Regions from separate parts of the Litoribrevibacter albus genome, predicted to be linked through region 3. Evidence: predicted binding sites of a transcription regulator. Region 3 holds the regulator's gene; each other region holds the start of a gene.
What was found. The regulator FNR, encoded in region 3, switches genes on or off when oxygen is low (the NO sensors DNR and NnrR bind a similar motif). The targets are predictions, from matches to a motif close to TTGATNTANATCAA.

Region 1: petA (ubiquinol-cytochrome c reductase iron-sulfur subunit) is a predicted target of FNR. The motif match lies at 3,515-3,528, and genes of this name have one in related genera.
Region 2: QQL66_RS20115 (TatD family nuclease-associated radical SAM protein) is a predicted target of FNR. The motif match lies at 5,357-5,370, and genes of this name have one in related genera.

What each region holds. Positions count from the first base shown of each region.
Region 1 is NZ_BSNM01000026.1:7,181-14,275, forward strand. It holds gene QQL66_RS18750 (peptide chain release factor 3) at 1-757, shown strand, start outside; gene QQL66_RS18755 (TatD family hydrolase) at 774-1,544, shown strand; gene QQL66_RS18760 (hypothetical protein) at 1,580-2,389, opposite strand; gene rplM (50S ribosomal protein L13) at 2,613-3,041, shown strand; gene rpsI (30S ribosomal protein S9) at 3,054-3,446, shown strand; gene petA (ubiquinol-cytochrome c reductase iron-sulfur subunit) at 3,688-4,281, shown strand; gene QQL66_RS18780 (cytochrome b) at 4,281-5,501, shown strand; gene QQL66_RS18785 (cytochrome c1) at 5,501-6,262, shown strand; gene QQL66_RS18790 (glutathione S-transferase N-terminal domain-containing protein) at 6,347-6,967, shown strand; gene QQL66_RS18795 (ClpXP protease specificity-enhancing factor) at 6,985-7,095, shown strand, end outside.
Region 2 is NZ_BSNM01000027.1:84,111-91,205, reverse strand. It holds gene QQL66_RS20130 (type II secretion system protein) at 1-312, shown strand, start outside; gene QQL66_RS20125 (hypothetical protein) at 309-728, shown strand; gene QQL66_RS20120 (LamG domain-containing protein) at 729-5,306, shown strand; gene QQL66_RS20115 (TatD family nuclease-associated radical SAM protein) at 5,425-6,024, shown strand; gene ntrC (nitrogen regulation protein NR(I)) at 6,054-7,095, opposite strand, start outside.
Region 3 is NZ_BSNM01000003.1:221,608-228,702, reverse strand. It holds gene QQL66_RS02820 (heavy metal translocating P-type ATPase) at 1-766, shown strand, start outside; gene ccoS (cbb3-type cytochrome oxidase assembly protein CcoS) at 783-1,007, shown strand; gene QQL66_RS02810 (sulfite exporter TauE/SafE family protein) at 1,041-2,042, shown strand; gene fnr (fumarate/nitrate reduction transcriptional regulator Fnr) at 2,227-3,006, shown strand; gene ppnN (nucleotide 5'-monophosphate nucleosidase PpnN) at 3,102-4,475, opposite strand; gene QQL66_RS02795 (hypothetical protein) at 4,547-5,095, opposite strand; gene QQL66_RS02790 (universal stress protein) at 5,369-5,797, shown strand; gene QQL66_RS02785 (ATP-binding cassette domain-containing protein) at 5,881-7,095, opposite strand, start outside.

The DNA of each region.
Region 1 (7,095 bases), on a different contig from region 3:
ACCTTTGTCGCGAAACACCGAGACACGTGAGGTTGATCCTCATGAAGAGGGGCTGTCTGGATTTATCTTTAAAATTCAGGCAAATATGGATCCAAAGCATCGCGACCGTATTGCCTTCATGCGAATCTGCTCTGGGCGTTATACCCGAGGCATGAAGATGAAACATGTGCGTATCGGGAAGGATGTAAAAATTGCGGATGCGGTTACTTTCTTGGCCGGAGATCGCTCCAATGTGGAAGAAGCTGTATCGGGTGACATCATTGGTTTGCATAATCATGGCACTATTCAGATTGGTGATACTTTTACTGAAGGTGAAGATCTGAAGTTTTCTGGTATTCCGCACTTTGCTCCAGAGCTGTTCCGTCGTGTTCGTTTGGCAGATCCGTTGAAGATGAAACAACTTCAAAAAGGTCTTCAGCAGTTGTGTGAAGAAGGGGCGACTCAGCTGTTTATGCCAACCAAAAACAACGATCTGATTGTTGGTGCGGTTGGTGTGCTTCAGTTTGATGTGGTAGCGCAGCGTTTGAAGGACGAGTATAAGGTCGAGTGTATTTACGAGCCGGTGAATGTGTTCACTGCGCGTTGGATTGATTGCGATGATGATCGCAAGCTTGAAGAGTTTAAGCGTAAAGCCGGCGATAACTTGTCGGTTGATGGCGGTGGGCATTTGACTTATCTGGCGTCTACTCGTGTGAACTTGGCGATGATGGAAGAGCGTTGGCCTGATATCAGCTTTAGGTCTACTCGGGAGCATTAATCGAGTCGAGGTAACCATGAGGTATTTCGATACGCATTGCCATTTGGACTTTGAGGTGTTTGATTCCTCTTTGGAATCGCTTTTGGTGGCGTGTCGGAGCTCCGGGATTGATAGGTTTGTGATTCCGGGAACCCGAGTATCCTCGATACCCAAGATTCGATCTATCCAGAAACAAAATGAAGGGGTGTATGTGGCGTTTGGCATACACCCTTTTTTTGTGGATGACGATTCCCTTTCGGACTTGCCTGAACTTGAACGCAATTTAATTTCCGCTGAATGTGACCCTTCGTTAGTTGCAGTGGGCGAAATTGGTCTCGATCGATTCTGTGATGCGGACTACGAACTTCAGTGTCGGGTATTCGAGGCTCAATTAGCTCTGGCCTTAAAGTTGGGCTTGCCTGTTATTCTTCACAACCGAAAAAGCGATCAACGTATTCTTGATGCTTTAACGAGATACCCAGTGAAGGGTGGTGTTGTACACGGGTTTTCAGGCAGTTATGAGACGGCAATGCGCTTTATTGATCGCGGCTTTAAAATCGGTATTGGCGGAGTGGTGACTTGGGAGAATGCTCGAAAAGTGCGAGATATGGTGGTTCGATTACCATTAGACGCGATAGTTTTGGAAACAGATGCGCCGGATATGTCACCCCAGTGGGCAAAGGGGCAGGTGAACTCGCCAAGCGAGCTTCCAGCAATTGCTCGGTATCTATCAGAGCTAAAGAAGATAGATTTAGCGATGCTTTGCGAGCAGCTGTATCGGAATAGTTGTGAGCTATTTTTTGACTGAAAGAACCTGACACGCCGTGCGTGGCAGGTGTTTTCTTATATTTGATCGGCTGCTTCAGACAGTTTTTCAACAATGGTGTCGCAGTACTTGGTTACCAGGAATGGAACAGTATTGGTGTTGTAGTTCTTGAAGGATGGCTCAATGAACCGCCATTTGCGATCAATGCTTCGAATGAGGTTTGAAATTTCTGGGTTGCCTTTGTGCATCTGACTGATACTTGCTAATTGTTCGGAGAATTTTCCAGCAAGCACGTCTGGTGTATCCATTTTCTCCTCGCCTTCAACATATAAACCAGCACCGCCAGTGGCAACAGAACGACGAACATAATCAGAGGTCATTTGTTGTAATAAAGTGGCTGCTTTTAATAGATCGTATTTCTTTGAATTGCCAGAAACTTCTATTTCTTTATCAATGATCTTATTCAGGGTTTTAAGAAGATTGAAACGTGCTTCATGAAGATCTGTAATGGCGTACTGGGATGTAAAACCTTCGGAAGCGATTTCATTCTTGCCTGCAAAAACGATGTAGTCTTTTGAAATGGCTAGTGACTCTTTGATTGCTTCGGCACTTTCTGGTGCATTGCTTTCTGACAGTTCTTTGCGTAAGCCGTTTAAATGAGAAATGTCTTGCTCTAATTTTTCTTGAATCAATGAATCGCCTTCATGCAGGGTTAATTGGTGAAAGCGTGTAGAAACCTGATAAGCGGCAAGTTGCATTTCTGTTGATGTTATCAAAGCCTGCTCATCGGCGATGGCAAAGGAGGCATTTGAAACAACAAAGCTAAGGAATAGGCTTAGTTTTGCAAAAAGGGAGATGTGTGAAGGGCGTGTTGTTGTTTTTCTCATCTCTTAACCTTTGGGTCTTTTATTATTAGAGTTTGGATTCGTACCTTTATATAGAAAGCTGAGAAGGGTTACAACCTTTGGGGCTTACATTAATTGTTTTTTGTTGTATACTCGCCGGCTCAGTTTCCCACACTGAAAGAGTCCGCTTTAAAGTTTGCAGATGCATGCCTATTTATGTAGAATGCCCTGCTTTTTAGAAACTGCCCAATCTAGGCTGGTAAGAATGAAAACTTTTAGCGCAAAACCAGAAACAGTTAAACGCGACTGGTATGTCGTAGATGCTCAAGGCAAAACCTTGGGTCGTTTGGCCACTGAAGTAGCAAGTCGTCTTCGTGGTAAACATAAGCCTGAATATACACCTCACGTTGATACCGGTGACTATATTGTTATCGTAAACGCTGAGAAAGTTGCTGTAACAGGTAACAAGGCTGCAGATAAAATGTACTACCGTCATACTGGTTATCCAGGTGGTATGCGTTCTGCTAACTTCAACGAAATGATCGAACGCAAGCCAGAAATGGTAATCGAGAAAGCGGTTAAGGGTATGCTTCCTAAAAACCCGCTTGGTCGTGCGATGTTTTCTAAGTTGAAAGTATACGCTGGTGCTGAACACCCACATGCTGCACAGCAGCCTCAAGAACTGGATATTTAACGGAAGTCTACTATGTCTGTAACACAATACTACGGCACAGGTCGTCGCAAAAGCTCTACTGCACGTGTCTTCCTAAGACCAGGTAGTGGTTCTATTACTGTAAATAGCCGCTCTCTAGATGAGTATTTCGGTCGTGAAACAGCTCGTATGGTTGTTCGTCAGCCTCTTGAGTTGACTGAAAGCCTAGAGAAGTTTGACGTGATTGTTACCGTTAAAGGCGGTGGTGGTTCTGGCCAAGCTGGTGCTATCCGTCACGGTATTACTCGTGCTCTTATGGCATATGACGAAACGCTTCGTCCATCACTACGTGCAGCGGGTTATGTTACTCGTGATGCTCGTATTGTTGAGCGTAAGAAAGTTGGTCTACGTAAAGCACGTAAGCGTCCACAGTTCTCGAAGCGTTAATTCGTTTCTTGGTGGAAAAAGGCACTTCTTTGGAAGTGCCTTTTTTTTGCCTGTTAATTCCTCTTTAATTGTTTTATATCAAGTCCTATTCGTCTTTAGTCGCTTGTATTGTAGGGTTATTTTCTATAGTATTCCGCGACTAAAATGAGATAACCATTGCGTGTTGAGTAGTTTGCTGTTTTCGGTGGATTATTTGGTATGTGGATTCAGAATACGGTTGGCTGATGGGAGATAACCTAGCATGAATCAAGACGGCGTAAATAAAGGGCGCCGACGCCTCCTTATAGGTGCAACATCTGCAGTTGGTGCAGTTGGTGCAGTAGGCGTTGCAACCCCGTTTGTGGCTTCTTGGAACCCGAGTGCAAAAGCAAAAGCTGCTGGCGCACCTGTGAAAGCGGATATTAGTAAACTGGAGCCAGGTCAGCAGATGATTGTTGAATGGCGTGGTAAGCCAGTTTGGATTGTTCGCCGCACCGAAGAAACCTTGAAAAACATTGAGAAATTGAACGACTCTGTTCGTGATCCTAATTCTGAGGAGCCACAACAGCCAGCTTATGTAACTGGTATTAATCGTTCTATCAAACCAGAAATTCTTGTTTTGGTTGGTATTTGTACTCACCTAGGGTGTTCACCGAAGTATCGTCCTGAAATCTCTCCTGCTGATTTGGGTGAAGATTGGTTGGGTGGTTTCTTCTGCCCATGTCACGGCTCTCGTTTTGACCTGTCTGGTCGTGTACTGAAAGGCGTACCTGCTCCAATTAACTTGGAAGTGCCGCCACACTCATATCTGAGTGACAACGTGATAATTGTCGGTGTTGATCAGGAGAGCGCATAATGAGTGACAAAAAAGGTTTGATGGCTTGGGTAGATGATCGTCTGCCGGTAACGGAAGCCTATGAAAAACACATGAGCAAATACTATGCGCCGAAGAATTTCAACGTATGGTATGTGTTTGGTGTGTTATCCATGCTTGTTTTGGTAAACCAGTTGCTTACCGGTATTTGGTTGACCATGAGTTTTGTACCATCCCAAGCGGGAGCGTTTGCTTCTGTTGAATACATCATGCGTGATGTTGAGTGGGGTTGGTTATTGCGTTATATGCATTCAACGGGTGCATCTGCATTCTTTATCGTTGTTTATCTGCATATGTTCCGTGGCATTATCTATGGTTCTTATCAGAAGCCTCGTGAGCTGATCTGGATCTTCGGTATGTGTATCTATCTTGCGCTGTGTGCGGAAGCATTTATGGGATACGTACTACCTTGGGGGCAGATGTCATACTGGGGTGCTCAGGTAATTATTTCATTGTTTGGTGCGATTCCTTACGTTGGTGAAGATTTAACTACCTGGATTCGTGGTGACTACCTGATTTCTGAAATTACTTTGAACCGTTTCTTCGCGCTTCACGTAATTGCTCTTCCTTTGGTAATCGTTGCATTGGTTGTTATGCACCTTCTTGCTCTTCATGAAGTTGGTTCTAATAACCCAGATGGCGTTGATATCAAGAAAAACCTAGATGAAAACGGTGTGCCTAAAGATGGTATTCCTTTCCATCCGTTCTACACAGTGCATGACTTGGTAGGTATTGTTGTTTTCCTATTTGTATTCTGTGGAATCATTTTCTTCATGCCTGAGATGGGTGGTTACTTCCTTGAGCATGCAAACTTTGAAGAAGCAAACCCTCTGAAAACACCTGAGCACATTGCTCCAGTATGGTATTTCACGCCTTTCTATGCAGTACTTCGTGCAGTACCGGATAAGCTGTTGGGTGTAATTGCTATGGGTGCAGCGATCGCTATCCTATTCGTTCTTCCTTGGCTAGATCGTAGTCCTGTGCGTTCAATTCGTTACAAGGGTATGTTGAGTAAGATTGCAATTGCACTGTTCGTAGTATCTTTCGTGGTACTAGGTGTGTGTGGTGCGCTTCCAGCATACGCTCAGCCACCATGGTTGGCGCCTGTGATGACAGTTGTGTATTTTGCTTTCTTCATTTTGATGCCTTGGTACACAAAGGCAGAGAAAACTAAACCAGTTCCAGAGAGGGTGACAGGCTAATGAAAAAACTAATCTCTGTATTTTTGTTAAGCATTGTTGCTCCGTTAACTGCGGTTGCATCTGGAAGTGGTTACCATTTAGATGATATGAAGCCTAACGTTTCAAATAAGGCTTCACTTCAGCGTGGTGCTCAGACATTCGTGAACTACTGTATGGGCTGTCACGAGATGCAATACTCTCGTTATGAGCGTGTTGCTGATGATCTTGAAATTCCGCATGAGTTGATGGTTGAGAATCTGATTTTTAATGATTCAAAAATTGGTCAGCTAATGACGAATGCTATGACTGTTGATGCTGCTAAGCGTTGGTTTGGTGCTGCGCCACCGGATTTGACGTTGGTTGCTCGTGTTCGTGGAGAAGATTGGTTGTACACTTATCTTCGTACTTTCTATGAAGACTCTACACGTCCATTGGGTGTGAATAACGAAGTTTTCCCGAACGTTGGTATGCCACACGTATTGATGGAGCTTCAAGGTCTGCAGAAGAAAGGTTGTGCTCAGGTTGCTGTTGATATTGATGTATTGACAGGTCAGGACATTACAGAAGAGCGTTGTGATGTGCTTTACCTTGCTGAAGAAGGTAGCCAGTCACCAGCAGAATACGAAGAGACAGTTTACGATCTTGTGAACTTCCTTGTGTACACTGCTGAGCCTATGCAACAAGAACGTGTGCGCATCGGTATTATCGTGATGTTGTTCTTGGTTGTGCTGTTTATCTGTGCTTATCTACTAAACCGTGAGTATTGGAAAGATATTCACTAATCATTAGTGGTATAGTTAGACTTAGTGATGGGTGTGCGGGCTTTTCCTGCACACCCTGTTTTTGGTTTTAATTAGGGGTGTTTTATGGGCGTAGTTGCCAAACGATCTTCTATGACGTTTTATTCTGACGGCGAAAGCCATTACAGCCATCGTGTACGCATTGTATTGGCTGAAAAGGGAGTTGCTGTAGATGTATTGGATGTAAATCCAAATAATAAGCCAGAAGATTTAGCCTCTCTTAATCCATACAATGAGTTGCCTACGTTGGTTGATCGTGAGTTGGTGTTGTATCAGCCAGAGATCATGATGGAATATTTGGATGAGCGCTTTCCGCATCCGCCTTTACTACCGGTCTATCCTGTTGCTCGTGCACAGAGTCGCCTATGGATGTATCGCATTGAGCGTGACTGGAGTCCTTTGGTAGATCAGATTTTGGCTGGTGAAGGTGATATTGACGCGGCTCGTAAGAGCTTGCAAGACAGCATTCTTGCTGTTGCTCCGATCTTTGAAGAAAAGCCTTACTTTATGAGCGATGACTTCACGGTTGTTGATTGTTTGGTTGGTCCTATCTTATGGCGTGTTAAGCAGCTTGGTATTGAGATCCCAGATTCGTTCAAAGGTGTTCATAACTATATGATCCGTATCTTTGATCGTGAGTCATTCCAGGCAAGCCTTTCAGAGGCAGAAAGAGAAATGCGTCTATAAGCGCTTGGAGCTATAGAATGACACCAAGTAGACCGTATCTGGTTCGAGCATTACAAGAGTGGATGGTGGATAATAATTTCACGCCATATATTGTTGTGGACGCTGGAGTTCAGGGCGTTCAGGTGCCT
Region 2 (7,095 bases), on a different contig from region 3:
TTTCAATCACCTCAACAACGGTTTTATGTGGTTAATCAGGCACTCTCCTATGTCTGTGATTTAACCAATCAGCGCATTCGGAGATATGAAGGCTATGACCTTCAGGCCGCTCAGCCTAACAACTTATTAGGTAGCCCTCTGAGTGGCGCTTCGATTCGGTCTACGCTTATAGAGAACGTGACGGATTGTGAGTTTAGCTACAACGCGGGCAATGCTCAGCGCTCTGGTTTATTAACCATTACTTTAACTGTCGCTGAAGATGGTGAGCGAGTTCGTTTGGTTCATCAAGTGCATGTGGATAATGCGCCATGAGGTACTGGGGTGTCGTGAGAAGAGAGAAGGGCTTTGCACTGCCTGCCGTGGCGTTTTTGATTGTGATCGTTGCTTTGATCATTGCTGCACTGCAACGTATCAACAGTAATCAAACGGCAACGTCGTCAATGGGGCTCCAAAGTTCAAGAGCTTATTATGCAGCATACAGCGGTGTGGAATGGGCTGCGTATCAGGTCAGAACTACCAATATTTGTCCCACAGGGACTCTGGCAGATAGGATCCAAGGGTTTGAAATTTCCATCGAAGATTGTGGTAAGACCGATTATCTAGAAGGTACGAAGACCGTTTCAATGTATGAAATTCGAGTGCTAGCGGCTTATGGTGGAAAAGATCAGTATGGAAGTAACCCTGATTTTGCGTCGCGTGAAATAACCGTGTCGATGGTGATCGAATAAATGAGACAAGTACGGCTGTTAATAATTTTGATGATGTCTTTGTTTGCTTCGTTGGTTGAAGCAGATTATTGCCTGGATGTGTTTCCTGACAGCGTCACCAGTAACAGCAGCGCAACATTAAATGTGCCGACTTGGTCGTCGAATGATCATCTTCAGGCTACGTCGGGTACGGACAGTTTTGACCCAGGTGATACCTTTAAAGCGTCAGGTCAGATATCAGGAGATTACAGTATCGTTAGTACTGGCACGTCAGTCAGACTTTACTTCACATCACTTACTATCTCAGGAAATGTAGAACTGAATGCTGGTGGTAACCCTAAAGACCTGATTATTGTGGTAGATGGAAGTATTCAAATTAATGGTAACCCCACAATAAACGCCATTTTATATGCGACGGGTAGTATTAGTTATAACGGCAATGGTGATAATACAGCATCAATTACAGGGGCCGTCACATCAGAAAACACGGTTTCTATTGATAACGTGAATCAGGTGTCGTATGACTCCAGTTATATTCTTGATGCTGACTTTGGCAGTTTATGTTCTCCCTTTCCGCAGCCAACGGCTTACTGGTCATTTAATTCGATCACCGGGCTGAATGTGTCGGATGATTCAGGCAATGGTCATGACGGTATACTGGGGGCTAATTCAACGGGCGATGGTGACGAACCCGTAGGGCAATGTGGCGTCTATCTGGAATACGACGGCGCTGATGATTTTGTGAATGTTGCGGATGATGCAGCGCTCGATATTGAAGATGAGCTTACGGTGGCGGTCTGGATTCGGCCTGATCGATACCCCTCTTCCGGTTTAATGACCATTCTCTCGAAAGATGAAAACTATGAGTTTCACCTTAACCCTGACGGCACCATAAACTGGTGGTGGAATAACAGTTCTGGTTTCACCAGAGAATTTGATTCGAACACCAGTGTGCCTCTGAATCAGTGGACCCACGTTGCCATTGTCTATTCCAGGTCACAGGGGACACAAACCATTTATATTAATGGTGTGGCTGATGCGTCCCGAAGTTACACCAATCAGAGTTTAAGAACCAATAATGATCCGCTTCAAATAGGTAATGATCAGTATTTTAGTGGTCGTTATTTCTCTGGCGATATTGATGAAGTCTATGTGTTTGAGGCGGCGTTAAGTCAAACTCTGGTTCAGAATTTAATGGAAACCGAGCCTGAGTTTTGTGGCGATGATGATGCCTTGGCATTCTACATTTTTGATCAGGAAACCTGGAATGGTACAGCAGGCGAAGTCTCTGACGGCAGTGGTAACGGTGCTGATGGCAGGGCTGTTAATGGTGCCCAAAACAGGGAGTCTGATCCTGCGAGAACCGGTTCTCCCGGTACATGCCAATACGGTGATTTTGATGGTCAGGACGATTACCTGACCACAGACGATTCAACGACCCTTCTTCAGATCTCAAATGATTACTCTACCGCTGTGTGGGTAAAAGGTGCGGTGGTTAGTGATCAAAACCAGTGGGCGGGAATTTATACCAAATCAAACCCTTCAGGTGGCACCAATCATTGGAACCTTCAACGTGAAAACTTTAATGATGCCTTGGTGGTGTTTCATGGGAGTAATAGCTGGGATACAGGCATCTCTTTAACGCAAGTGAGTGAAAGTTGGCATCACGTGGGCCTCGTTTATTCGGGTACTACCATGACGTCCTATTTAGATGGTGTCCAGGTTTCATCCAGTACTTTCTCTTCAAGCCCTGGTAATGGCGATGGGCATTTAAATATTGGGGCGGATCGAACCCAAAGCGGAGATTTTGTATGGAATGGTTCCATTGATGAACTGTACATTTTTAATGAGGCCATCAGTTCGGATGATATGGCTCAGCTCTATAACCAAACTCGGCCTTGTGAGTCGACTCCAAGTTGTCGAATTGATTACGTAGATCAATTCTCGTCAACCTCTTATTCTAATTCCGATGGCAGCAGTGACTGGACCACCAATAATTGGGTAGAAGAAAACGATGATGGGAGCCCGACAGGTGATCAGGTTCAGATAGTCTCAGGGGAATTGAGAATTTCTGGAGGCGGTATTTCTCAAAGAAGAATCTATCGAGCTGTTAATCTGGGTAATGCCATCAGTGCTGAACTTAGCTTTGATATTCGAGAGTCGGGAGCAGAGCCTACCGATAGTATTTCTGTTGAAGTTTATGATGGTTCTAGCTGGACTACTTTAGAAACGTTTAATGGTAGTTTAGGCAGTGGTGGTAGTCGTAACTATGACCTATCTTCATATTTGAGTAGTGATTTCAGGGTTCGATTTGTAGAAAACGCCAGTTGGTACAATGACTATTTTTACATTGATAATTTGGTGATTTCAGGCGTTTGCCAAAATCTGGATCATTTAGAAATCTCGGTTTCCGAGAATGCCAGTACTTGCTCCCCTGTTGCGGTGACTATTAAAGCCTGTGAAGACTCTGCCGTTCCTTGTGTTACGCCTGTTTCTGACTATGCCGAAGAGATTAATTTGACCGTGTCCAGTAATCGCGGAGATTGGAGCACAAACAGTGCGCAGGGAAGTATTGATAATGGAACTGCTGACGATGGCGCTGCAACCTATCAATTTGTCGCCTCGGATGGTGGCAGTGCTGTTTTGAATTTAACGTATATCTATGCAGATAAAGTTACGATTACGGCCTCCGATCTGGTTAATAATTTAAGTGTGACATCCGGTGTTGTGACGTTTTCTGATAATGCATTCTTGGTGAAGTGGGATGATTCCATTCACTCCGGGAGCGAGACAGATCCTACGGTTGCCGTAGCAGGTCGAGATCATAGCGCTACCATTACTTATATTGCTAAGGATTCTGTTACTAACGAGTGCCAGGTTGTTGGATCATACACTGGTGCTGATAAACCTGTTTTTGTATGGATGACACCTGCGACAGGTGTATTTACCGGAGCTCAAACTCAACCAAGTCTAAAGGATATGGCAGATAGTGATGACGTTGTGCTTCCTTTTGATCAGCCAGCGGTTTCAAACTTGAATTTAGATTTTACCAATGGTGTGGCTAATGTTGACCTTGTTACCTCTGATGTAGGTCAGTTTTCTTTTAGCATCCTGGATGATTCTGGCTTTGTTCAGGATGAACAAGGAAATGCTATCGATGTATTGGGGACAAGTTCCCAAGTAACGGTTCGGCCCTTTGGCTTTGCGTTGGATATTGGTGGAACCTGTACAATTCCTTCGGGAGACCGAGGTTCAAATAGCAATGCCACCTTAGCTACTGATCACACTAAGACACCCGGCTTCAAAGCTGCCGGTGAAAACTTTGATCTCAGTGTTAAAGGGGTTTTGTGGGCTTCTGAAGATGATGGTGATTCAGATGGCATTCCTGATGATTTCTCAAACCTGTATAACAATGCCTGCGTACCCTCTCTAGGTAATGAATCGTCTGCTGTTAGTCTGGGTCTTCAGGTAAGTGGGTTTATTCCTTCCGGCGGCACGCAAGGGGACTTGTCGGTCAATGCGGTCAGTGGGTTTTCTAATGGCTTGGCTTCTCAAACCTTATCCTATGATGAAGTGGGGAGTGTTGATATCACCGCTACGCTCGATGATTATTTAGGTGCCTCTGGTGCCGATGCGTCTGGTCAAATACTAAATCTTGGTCGGTTTTATCCTCACCACTTTTCTGTCACTTCGAATACTCCAGTGCTGAATGATGCCACAGGATGGGGTTGTGACTTCACTTATCAAAGCCAGCTTTTTAACTTTGAAACGGATATTAAACTGACGGTTACAGCGAAAGAACTTGGTGGTGAGACCACTAACAATTACGGCAATGATTACTACAAACTGGGTACACCTAGCGCTATAGCTAGTTTTACAAACGGGGCGTCTTCCGCAGCGTCGCTTAAGGATTATACCGTAGCTGCTAGTGCTGCCGTGTCGGGTTTGAACGATTATGATGGAGAAGTAGAAATTCTCTTTTCTGGTTATCAACTGGCTTATGATAAAGCAGGTAAGCCTGTGGCTGAGGACAAACCCTTTGAGGCCATAATTAATTGGATCTTACCCAAAGAAGCGCTTACCGACAGTGATGGCGCATGCGTCGATGATCCTGCGAACTGTGCTTCAGTGACTGTGGCAGATATTCAAGGGACTGAAATCCGCTATGGGCGAGCAGTCGTTGGTAATAACAATGGCTCTGAATTGATGCCGTTAGAGTTACCTCTTCGTGTAGAGCTGTGGATGGATGTGTCGGCATCAGGCGCTGCAAGCCAATACAGTTTTGTAACGAATACTAATGATACGTGTTCGGGAGATACCTGGACTGACAGCAACATTACTTTGTCGGAGTACAAAGGAAAAATTGTCAGTGGTGATACTACTGGGAGCTTTAATGGGTTTGCTAATGGCGTAGGAGTATTGGAGCTATCTGCCCCGGGTGTAAATAACCAGGGCAGTGTCAATGTCACGTTTGATGTAGATGAATGGTTACACTTTGACTTTTATAATCGTGGTGATGAAGATCCAACCGGCACTGGAACTTTTGGTGTCTATTCCGGGCGTCCACCGATTTTCTATATGAGAGAAAGTTATCGGTAGTACCTTTTACGGTAAGCCGTGATCGACTTTTGTTTTTTAACTCCGTTCCAGTGATGTGTATCAAAACCTTCCTAACCGTTGTGACTTAACCTGACTCTATTCTGTCAGGAGGTGGTCGATGGCTTTAACACTGGTCTATGACATCGGTAAAAAACGTTATATCAATCTGACCAACGCGTGCACGTTGGAATGCCAGTTCTGCCCGAAACATAATGGCTCGACTCAGGTTCATGAGTTTGATCTCTATATGAAAAAACAGCCAAGTGCTTCCGACATCATCATTGAATTGGGTGATTTGTCGGAGGTTGAAGAGGTCGTCTTCTGCGGCTTTGGTGAATCGACGCTACGCTTGTTGCCTTTGCTTGAGATCGCCACGTATGTGAAAGCTCAAGGCGTTCCAGTGAGAGTGAATACTGATGGCTTAGGGAATCTGGTTCACAAACGAAACATTCTGCCCGACTTGGCCTCTGTTGTGGATGCGTTATCGATCTCTCTGAATGCACAGAATGAAGCGGTCTATAACCAACATTGTCATCCTAAGAAGCAAGGTGCTTATCAAGCGGTGCGAGATTTCATCGAGCTTGCCCCCAGGTATATTCAGAAGGTGGAAGTATCGGCCATCGATGGTTTAGCCGATGTAGATGTTGCCGAGTGTCAGCGTATTGCTGAAGCATCGGGGGCGATGTTTAAGAGACGGGTATTGGATCAGGTAGGATAAAAAAGGCCAGCTAAAGCTGGCCACACTGTTTAATGATCATCATCGTCATCGGGATGATCTTTGGTCTCTAATTCCAACTCTTTGATCTTACGAGTGAGCGTGTTGCGGCCCCAGCCAAGTAGGATCGATGCATCACGTTTACGACCCGCCGTGTGCTTCAGAGCGGTTTCAATCATGATGCGTTCAAACGTAGGAACCGCATCGTCCAAAACGCCTTTTTTACCTTTCGCCAGTTCCTGGTCTGCCCAGTTTCTTAGAGCAGCTTCCCAGTTGCTGGTGGAGGTTTGAACTTCCTGTTCATCAAGTAATTCTGGCGGTAGATCGCCGATATGCACTTCACGACCAGACGCCATAACCGTTAGCCAGCGACAGGTGTTCTCCAGCTGGCGAACGTTACCATTCCAAGGCAAACCGGCCATATATTCAACGGCTTCTTCGGTCAGGACTTTGGCTTCGACATTCAATTCGGTTGCTGCTTTTGCAAGGAAGAAGTCCGCAAGCTTTGGAATATCTTCACGACGATCGGCCAGTTTCGGAATATGAATACGGATGACATTTAAACGGTGGAATAAATCCTCACGGAATTTCCCTTCTTCCACCAAACGCTCCAGATTTTGGTGGGTTGCCGCAATAATACGCACATCCACTTTTACTGGCGTGTGACCACCAACGCGATAGAATTCACCATCGGCCAAAACACGCAATAAACGCGTTTGTGTCTCTGCTGGCATGTCTCCGATTTCGTCTAGAAACAGTGTGCCGCCATCGGCTTGTTCAAAACGTCCACGACGTTGACCCGCAGCTCCGGTAAATGCGCCTTTTTCATGGCCGAACAGTTCGGACTCGATCAAGTCTTTTGGAATCGCCGCCATGTTCAGCGGGATAAATTCTTTACTGCGGCGAGGGCTGTGCTTATGCAGGGCATGAGCAACCAATTCTTTACCCGTTCCAGATTCACCGTTAATTAGTACAGTGATATTGGATTGAGATAAACGACCAATCGCGCGAAACACTTCCTGCATTGCAGGTGCTTCACCAATGATTTCAGTGCTGGCCTCTTCTACTGATTTC
Region 3 (7,095 bases):
AGCTGCCTCCGAGCACCCTATTGCCCGAGCTTTCCCAACAACAAACCAGCCAGCTCAAGATATCGAGATAACACCCGGTGGTGGCCTGAGTGGCACCGTCGACGGTAAGACCCTGTACATTGGCCACAGTCAATTTATTCAAGAGAAGACATCCATCAATGAAGTTGTGCTTCCAGATAGCCATAACTGGGTTGTATTAGCTGATGGACAACAGGTTCTTGCCTTTTTTAAAGTTGAGGACACTTTAAGAGCAGATGCAAAAGAGGCCATTCAGGCGCTCCGCCAGCGGAAGATCAATCTCCACATGCTGACAGGTGATCGCTCCCAAAATGCCGAAGACATGGCCAGAACACTGGATATCGAACACGTACATTCGGGCCTCACGCCTCAAGGAAAACTTGATCAACTATCAAAACTGCATACTCAGGAATGTCGTACCTTAATGATAGGCGATGGCATTAATGACATTCCTGTTTTGGCCTCGGCCGGCATTTCCATCGCGATGAATGAAGCAACCGACCTGGCAAAAACCAAGTCCGATATGATATTGATGAATGGTCAACTCAACGCCATTAATAATGCGTTCACCATTGCCGAACAGTGTCGAAAAATAATCAAACAGAATCTCGGTTGGGCTTTGATATATAATCTGATCGCCTTACCGCTGGCCGCCACAGGATTTATTCCTCCTTGGGCTGCTGCAATCGGTATGTCAGCAAGCTCACTGGTCGTTGTGCTGAATGCACTCAGACTAAGAAACATCTGAACTTGAGGTAACGTGTGTGGACAGTATCCTTTTCTTAATTCCTATCTCAATTATCTTTTTGACCATTGCCGTTATTACGCTGGTATGGAACATCAAAAGTGGCCAGTTTGATGATATGGAAACGCCTGCGCATAAAATTCTCTTCGATGACGATGAAGATTTGCTGCCAGATGATGCCAAACCCATTAAGAAAAACAATTCGGACACGAATTCCGACACGCCATCCAACAAACCAGAATAACCTTCTGCCAATCAAGATATAACAGGCCCACACATGACCGTTGATACCCTCTCATTTACCGCTGCCCTGCTTATTGGTTTACTTGGTGGCGCACACTGTATAGGAATGTGTGGAGGCATTACGGCCACGTTTGGTCTAAATAGCCAAGGCAATATTTCCCAGCGCTTCAGCAAAAATCTGGCGTTCAATCTAGGGCGAATCACCAGCTACACCGGAGCAGGTTTTCTAATTGGTTTAGCCAGCTCTCTTCTTGCTAATCTTAGCCCGACCGTCGGTATGATACTTCGACTGATTGCCGGCGTTTTCATTGTGCTGATGGGGCTATACATTGCTGACTGGTCTCGCGCAATTACAAAAATAGAAAAGCCAGGACAATGGATATGGAAACGTATTCAACCGCTCACTAAGCCTTTCCTACCAGCAGATACCGTTTATAAATCCTTATCCCTTGGTTTACTTTGGGGATGGCTTCCTTGTGGACTGGTTTATAGCACCCTAGTGCTTGCTTCAGCCAATGCTTCTCCAACCAGCTCCGCACTAGTTATGTTTGCCTTTGGTCTCGGCACCTTACCTACAATGCTAGCAACAGGTTTACTAGCATCCCAGCTCAGCAACATTATCCGTAACAAAAACATCCGAAACTTAGCTGCCATAATGATGATATTGATGGGGCTATGGATTATCTGGGGAAATGGCCAACATCTGCTCGGCCACGGAAATCATGCAAACCACACGACTCACACAGATCATACAAATCATTCAGAGCATAGTGATCATGATCATAGTACAATGCAGCATAATTCGTCTGGCCCTGATCATTCGAGCATGAATCATTCTGCAATCGATCATTCAACCATGGATCATTCACAAATGAATCACGATGACATGATCAAGACTCCGATTAGCCATGAGCAGAATGGGGACGATCATATGATTCATAGAGAGAAGACAGAAGAACCATCGATACAAGGTATCAATGATCAAACACCTGAGATTGACCATTCAAAAATGGATCACTCGCAGATGCAGCATTAACCATTAGAGTGCGCTTTTTTAAACATCTATACTATCAGTTAGTAAAGTGAATTTTGCATAAGATAGTCGATGCATTTCTTTTTTTAGTCACTAGAGCGCATAGCTAGAAAATGCACCACAAACGTGCTTTTAAGAATGGTAAAGCTGTGTTATAAATTACCAAAACTTACGGAAGCTGAAGCTTATGTCTCAGAAAACAATCACTAGCGTTAAAGGGTGCGGTACCGCAGTTAGCTGCCAGGACTGCTCATTGAGCTCACTCTGCTTACCCTTATCACTTCACGAGCAAGATATTGACCGTTTTGATGCAATCATTAAACGTGGTCGACCTTATCAAAAAGGTCAAACATTATGGCGCCAGGGGGATGATTTCCATTCTGTGCTTGCTATTCGATCAGGCAGTGTGAAGAGCTTTATTACCAGTCCTTCTGGAGAAGAACAAATTGTTGGCTTCCACTTTGCGGGTGAGATGATTGGTCTTAATGGGTTATTTAATAAAAAATACCCTATTACCACCGTCGCACTGGAAACGACAACCGTATGTGACATTCCATACGACAGCCTGGATGCGTTAGCGGATGATCTGCCTGAACTACGTGATCAGGTACTTCAAAGCATGAGCCAGGAAATCTCTGAAGACCAACAAATGATGCTTCTTTTAAGTAAGAAAACATCTGAGCAGCGTCTTGCTACTTTCCTAGTTTCAGTCTCAGAACGATTCCACCGCCGTGGATACTCTGCAACCCGCTTCCGTCTAACTATGTCGAGAAACGACTTAGGTAACTTCCTAGGCTTAGCGGTAGAAACGGTTAGCCGTATTTTCAGTAAGTTCCAACAAAAAGAATTGCTACGCTTCCTGGACAGCAGCCGAGACATTGAACTGCTGGACGTTGATGGTCTTTATGAACTTGCCGACCTTCAAGATGGAACAGCCAGTGCTTGCGGTAAACGAGTAGCGGGTTAATAGTCCGCTCTCACTGAAACCGGTTATACAATAACTGGTTCATAAAAAAGCCCGGCATAGAAACCGGGCTTTTTTATTACCTATGAAATATCATTTCAGTCAGTAACCACCTGATAACAAGGTACGTATTTACTGCCCGGTAATTTCATTCGCTTCTGCTGAACAAAAGAAGTTAGCAGTGTATCCAGTTTCTTCATCAAGTTAGTTTCACCGTGCAACTTGAACGGGCCATGCTTGTGAATCTCTGCAATTCCCTGCTCTTTGACATTCCCCGCTACAATACCGGACATAGCTCGTCGTAACTGAGAGGCCAGCATGTGAGGCTCCTGCCCCGTATTCAGGTTTAATTCAGACATCGATGCATGGGTTGGAATAAACGGCTCTTGAAAGACAGCAGCAATATCCAACATCCAGTTAAAGTAGTAGGCATCTTTTCGCGCCTTACGATGTTCTTTCACCTCAGTCATTCTGGCCTTCAACTCAACAGCCACCTTCTCAGGGTCATCAATGATGATCTCATAAAGTTTTTGAGCTTCAGGCCCCAAAGTATCTCCAATAAACTCGTCGATCTGTCGGAAATACGCTTCGGACTCTTTAGGGGCCGTAAAATACACAGGAATTTCAGCACCATGCTTATTCCCCATGAGTACACCTAATAAGTAGAGAATCTCTTCCGCAGTTCCTGCCCCTCCTGGGAACACGACTATGCCATGCCCCAATCGTACAAAGGCTTCCAGACGTTTTTCGATGTCCGGCAAAATAATTAGCTCATTTACAATCGGATTTGGGGATTCCGCTGCAATAATGCCTGGTTCAGTTAGACCTATGTATCTAGGGTTTCTGATACGCTGCTTCACATGAGCAACATTGGCACCTTTCATCGGCCCCTTCATCGCCCCAGGACCACAGCCAGTGCAGATATCAAAGCCTCTGAGCCCTAATTGATAGCCAACTTCCTTGGTGTAGTCGTATTCATGCTCACTAATGGAGTGTCCACCCCAACAAACAATAATATTAGGATCAACACGTGCCTGGAGAGCATTCGCCTGACGCAAGGTATGAAAAACCGCTTCCGTGATTAGAGGACCATTGCCTTCCTCATGCAATAAGTCCAGATCCAACTGACTGCTTAAATGAATAATATCTCTGAGAACGGAAAAAAGATTTTCTTTGACCCCCTGAATCATTTTTCCATCGACAAATGCCCTCGCTGGTGCATTTTGAACAGCGATACAAGCACCACGCGCTTGAGGAACAATACTAATTTCAAAATCCAAATACTGATTTTCTAACTGTTCAATGTCGTCGTTATCAATGCCACTGTTCATAACAGCCAGAGAACAACGTCTGAACATTTCATAGAGTTTGCCTTTATTAAGGCCGCTTAACTGATTGATTTCATTGATGGATAGAATATCCAAACTTCCGACGGGTGATAATACTGAATAATCAATTACTTCTGATGGCATAATGCACTCCTTGCCAATGATCCATATTTCATTTTAGTTGAAATATCCTTGTTATTACCGAAAACGGGACTTCACTCTCCTTCATGTTCATCTAAAGATGCAAAATAGTCACCAAGTAGCCCTCTGAGGGTATTAGCCCAATCTTCAAATTTGATGACATCGTCAGCCGTTCCATCTTCATTCCAACCTATGGTTATCCCTCCGGACAATATCGACACTGCATGAAGTTGCTCTTTATAAGCACCTAGCAATGACTCAATATGCTGTATTATAGCTAGAGGTAATTCACCTTGGTTAATATACCAATCCCATCCTGCAAACGAGGAAGAGGATGAAGTCTCTTCAACATTATGATGACTTCGAATAAGCATCCATCCCGAATGAAGCCTATTGCTTTCAACTCCATCAAATGAATAACCTGCCGCATCGACAGCGCCTTCTTCCACTCGCCCGGATAAATTGATTAACGGGTATTTAATTAATTTAACGCGAACACCTTTGATGATGGCCGCTTGGCGAAGACCTGCAATTCGTCGATCACGCTTAGAGGGCATAATCCACAAAATAGATCCAAGCACCATCAAAAATGCCAAACCAGCGACAATCACCCAAAGCTGCATTACATCACCCTAATTACGCTCTAAATTTAAGAAAAACATTGATTTAAACCAATTCCAACTTTTGTCACACACTTATCATAAAGTTGAAAGATCAAGCACTTACTTCAATAATAAGATCATAGTAAAAGGAAATGGTCTACGAAAATAATTTACTTGAGGATCTCGTAACCCGGTAAATTGTTTGAAGTAAAAAGCGTCATGTGCCTTTCAGAAACCTTAAAGGCCACAGACAAATACGGAAACCTGATGAGCAAGACAACAGAGGATTAAAGGATGACCAACTATTCAACCATTCTATTGGCAGTCGATCTGTCGGAAGAATCAGAAAAGGTAATTGAACCAGCTAAAACCTTTGTTAATGCGTTTGGCTCGAAAATTCATGTCCTTCACACCATTGAACCTTTTGCTTTTGCTTTTGGCGGAGACATTCCTTTTGATGTTGTAGAAATACAAGATCAACTTATTGAGCATGCCAAAGAGAATATGCGTCAACTCATCAACAAAACAGGCATAGAGGTAGTGGAAACTGATGTTGTTGTAGGCTCAGTGAATGCTGAAGTCCACCGTAAAGCCAAAGAGATTGACGCCGATCTCGTCATTGTTGGCAGTCATGGCCGACATGGCTTGGCCTTACTATTAGGCTCTCACGCTTCTGATGTAATTCATCATGCTGAATATGATGTATTGGCGGTAAGAATATAGATCTATAGAAAACGCCCCTTATGGCGAATTTTTAAAGCCATAAGGGGTCGTTTCCAGCACACGAACCGGACGATCTTAAAACGTTAGCCTTCAGCCATCGCTTCCAACTCAACCCAACGCTCCATAAGAACTTCCAACTTTTCCTCTTCTTCGGCTAGCGCCTGAAGTTTGTTGGTCACCAGCTCATGATCCTGCTGATAAAAATCAGCTGCGGAAGTCTCTTCCTGCAACGCTTCAACAACAGCCTCCTGCTCAGCCAATTGATCCGGCATCATATCCAGCTCTCGCTGTAATTTATAACTGAGCTTTTTGGGCTTAGGTTTATCAGTATCTGAATTCTCAGTTTTTGTGCTCTGAACGGTTGAGGAACTCACTGAATCCGTCTTTTCTTCTGGACGTTTAGCCTCTTGGCTGCCTTGATCCAAGAATTTAAATTTCCCTCCGGAAGATTGCCAATCGTTAAATCCACCAATGATTTCTTCAACCACACCGTTTCCGTGGAAGATCAGGGAGTTACTGACCACATTATCCAAGAAAGAACGGTCATGGCTCACTAGAATAATGGTACCGTCAAAGTCCATCAGTAACTCTTCCAACAGCTCCAATGTTTCCATGTCCAAATCGTTGGTCGGCTCATCAAGAACCAAAACATTTGCAGGCTGACTAAAGAGGCGTGCCAGCAACACCCGGTTCTTTTCTCCACCGGATAAGGCTTTCACCGGGGTACGAGAACGCTCAGGCGTAAATAGAAAATCATTTAAATAACCAATGATGTGTTTATTTTGCCCACCAATGGAAATGCTATCCCGCCCTTCCGACACGTTATCAATGACGCTTTTTTCTAGATCGAGCTGACTTCTAAGCTGTTCAAAATAGGCCACTTCCATTTTCGTGCCCAAACGCACATCACCCGAATCAGGAGTCAGTTGCCCTAAAATAATTTTTAGAAGAGTACTCTTACCAACACCATTCGGCCCAATCAAACCGACTCGGTCACCACGCATAAGTAAGAAATTAAAATCATCAAGAATCTTCTGATCACCGTATGCATGAGAAACCGATTTCAACTCAGCAACCAACTTACCTGAACGATCCCCCGAGCTAATTGCAAAAGACGCTTTACCAACCCGGGTTCTGCGCTCTGTGCGCTCTTGCCGCATTGCCTTTAAAGCTCTGACTCGCCCTTCATTACGGGTACGCCGGGCTTTAATGCCCTGACGAATCCATACCTCTTCTTGTGCCAGCTTCTTATCGAATTCTTGCCAGTGCTTTTCTTCAGCAGCTAACCATTCTTCTTT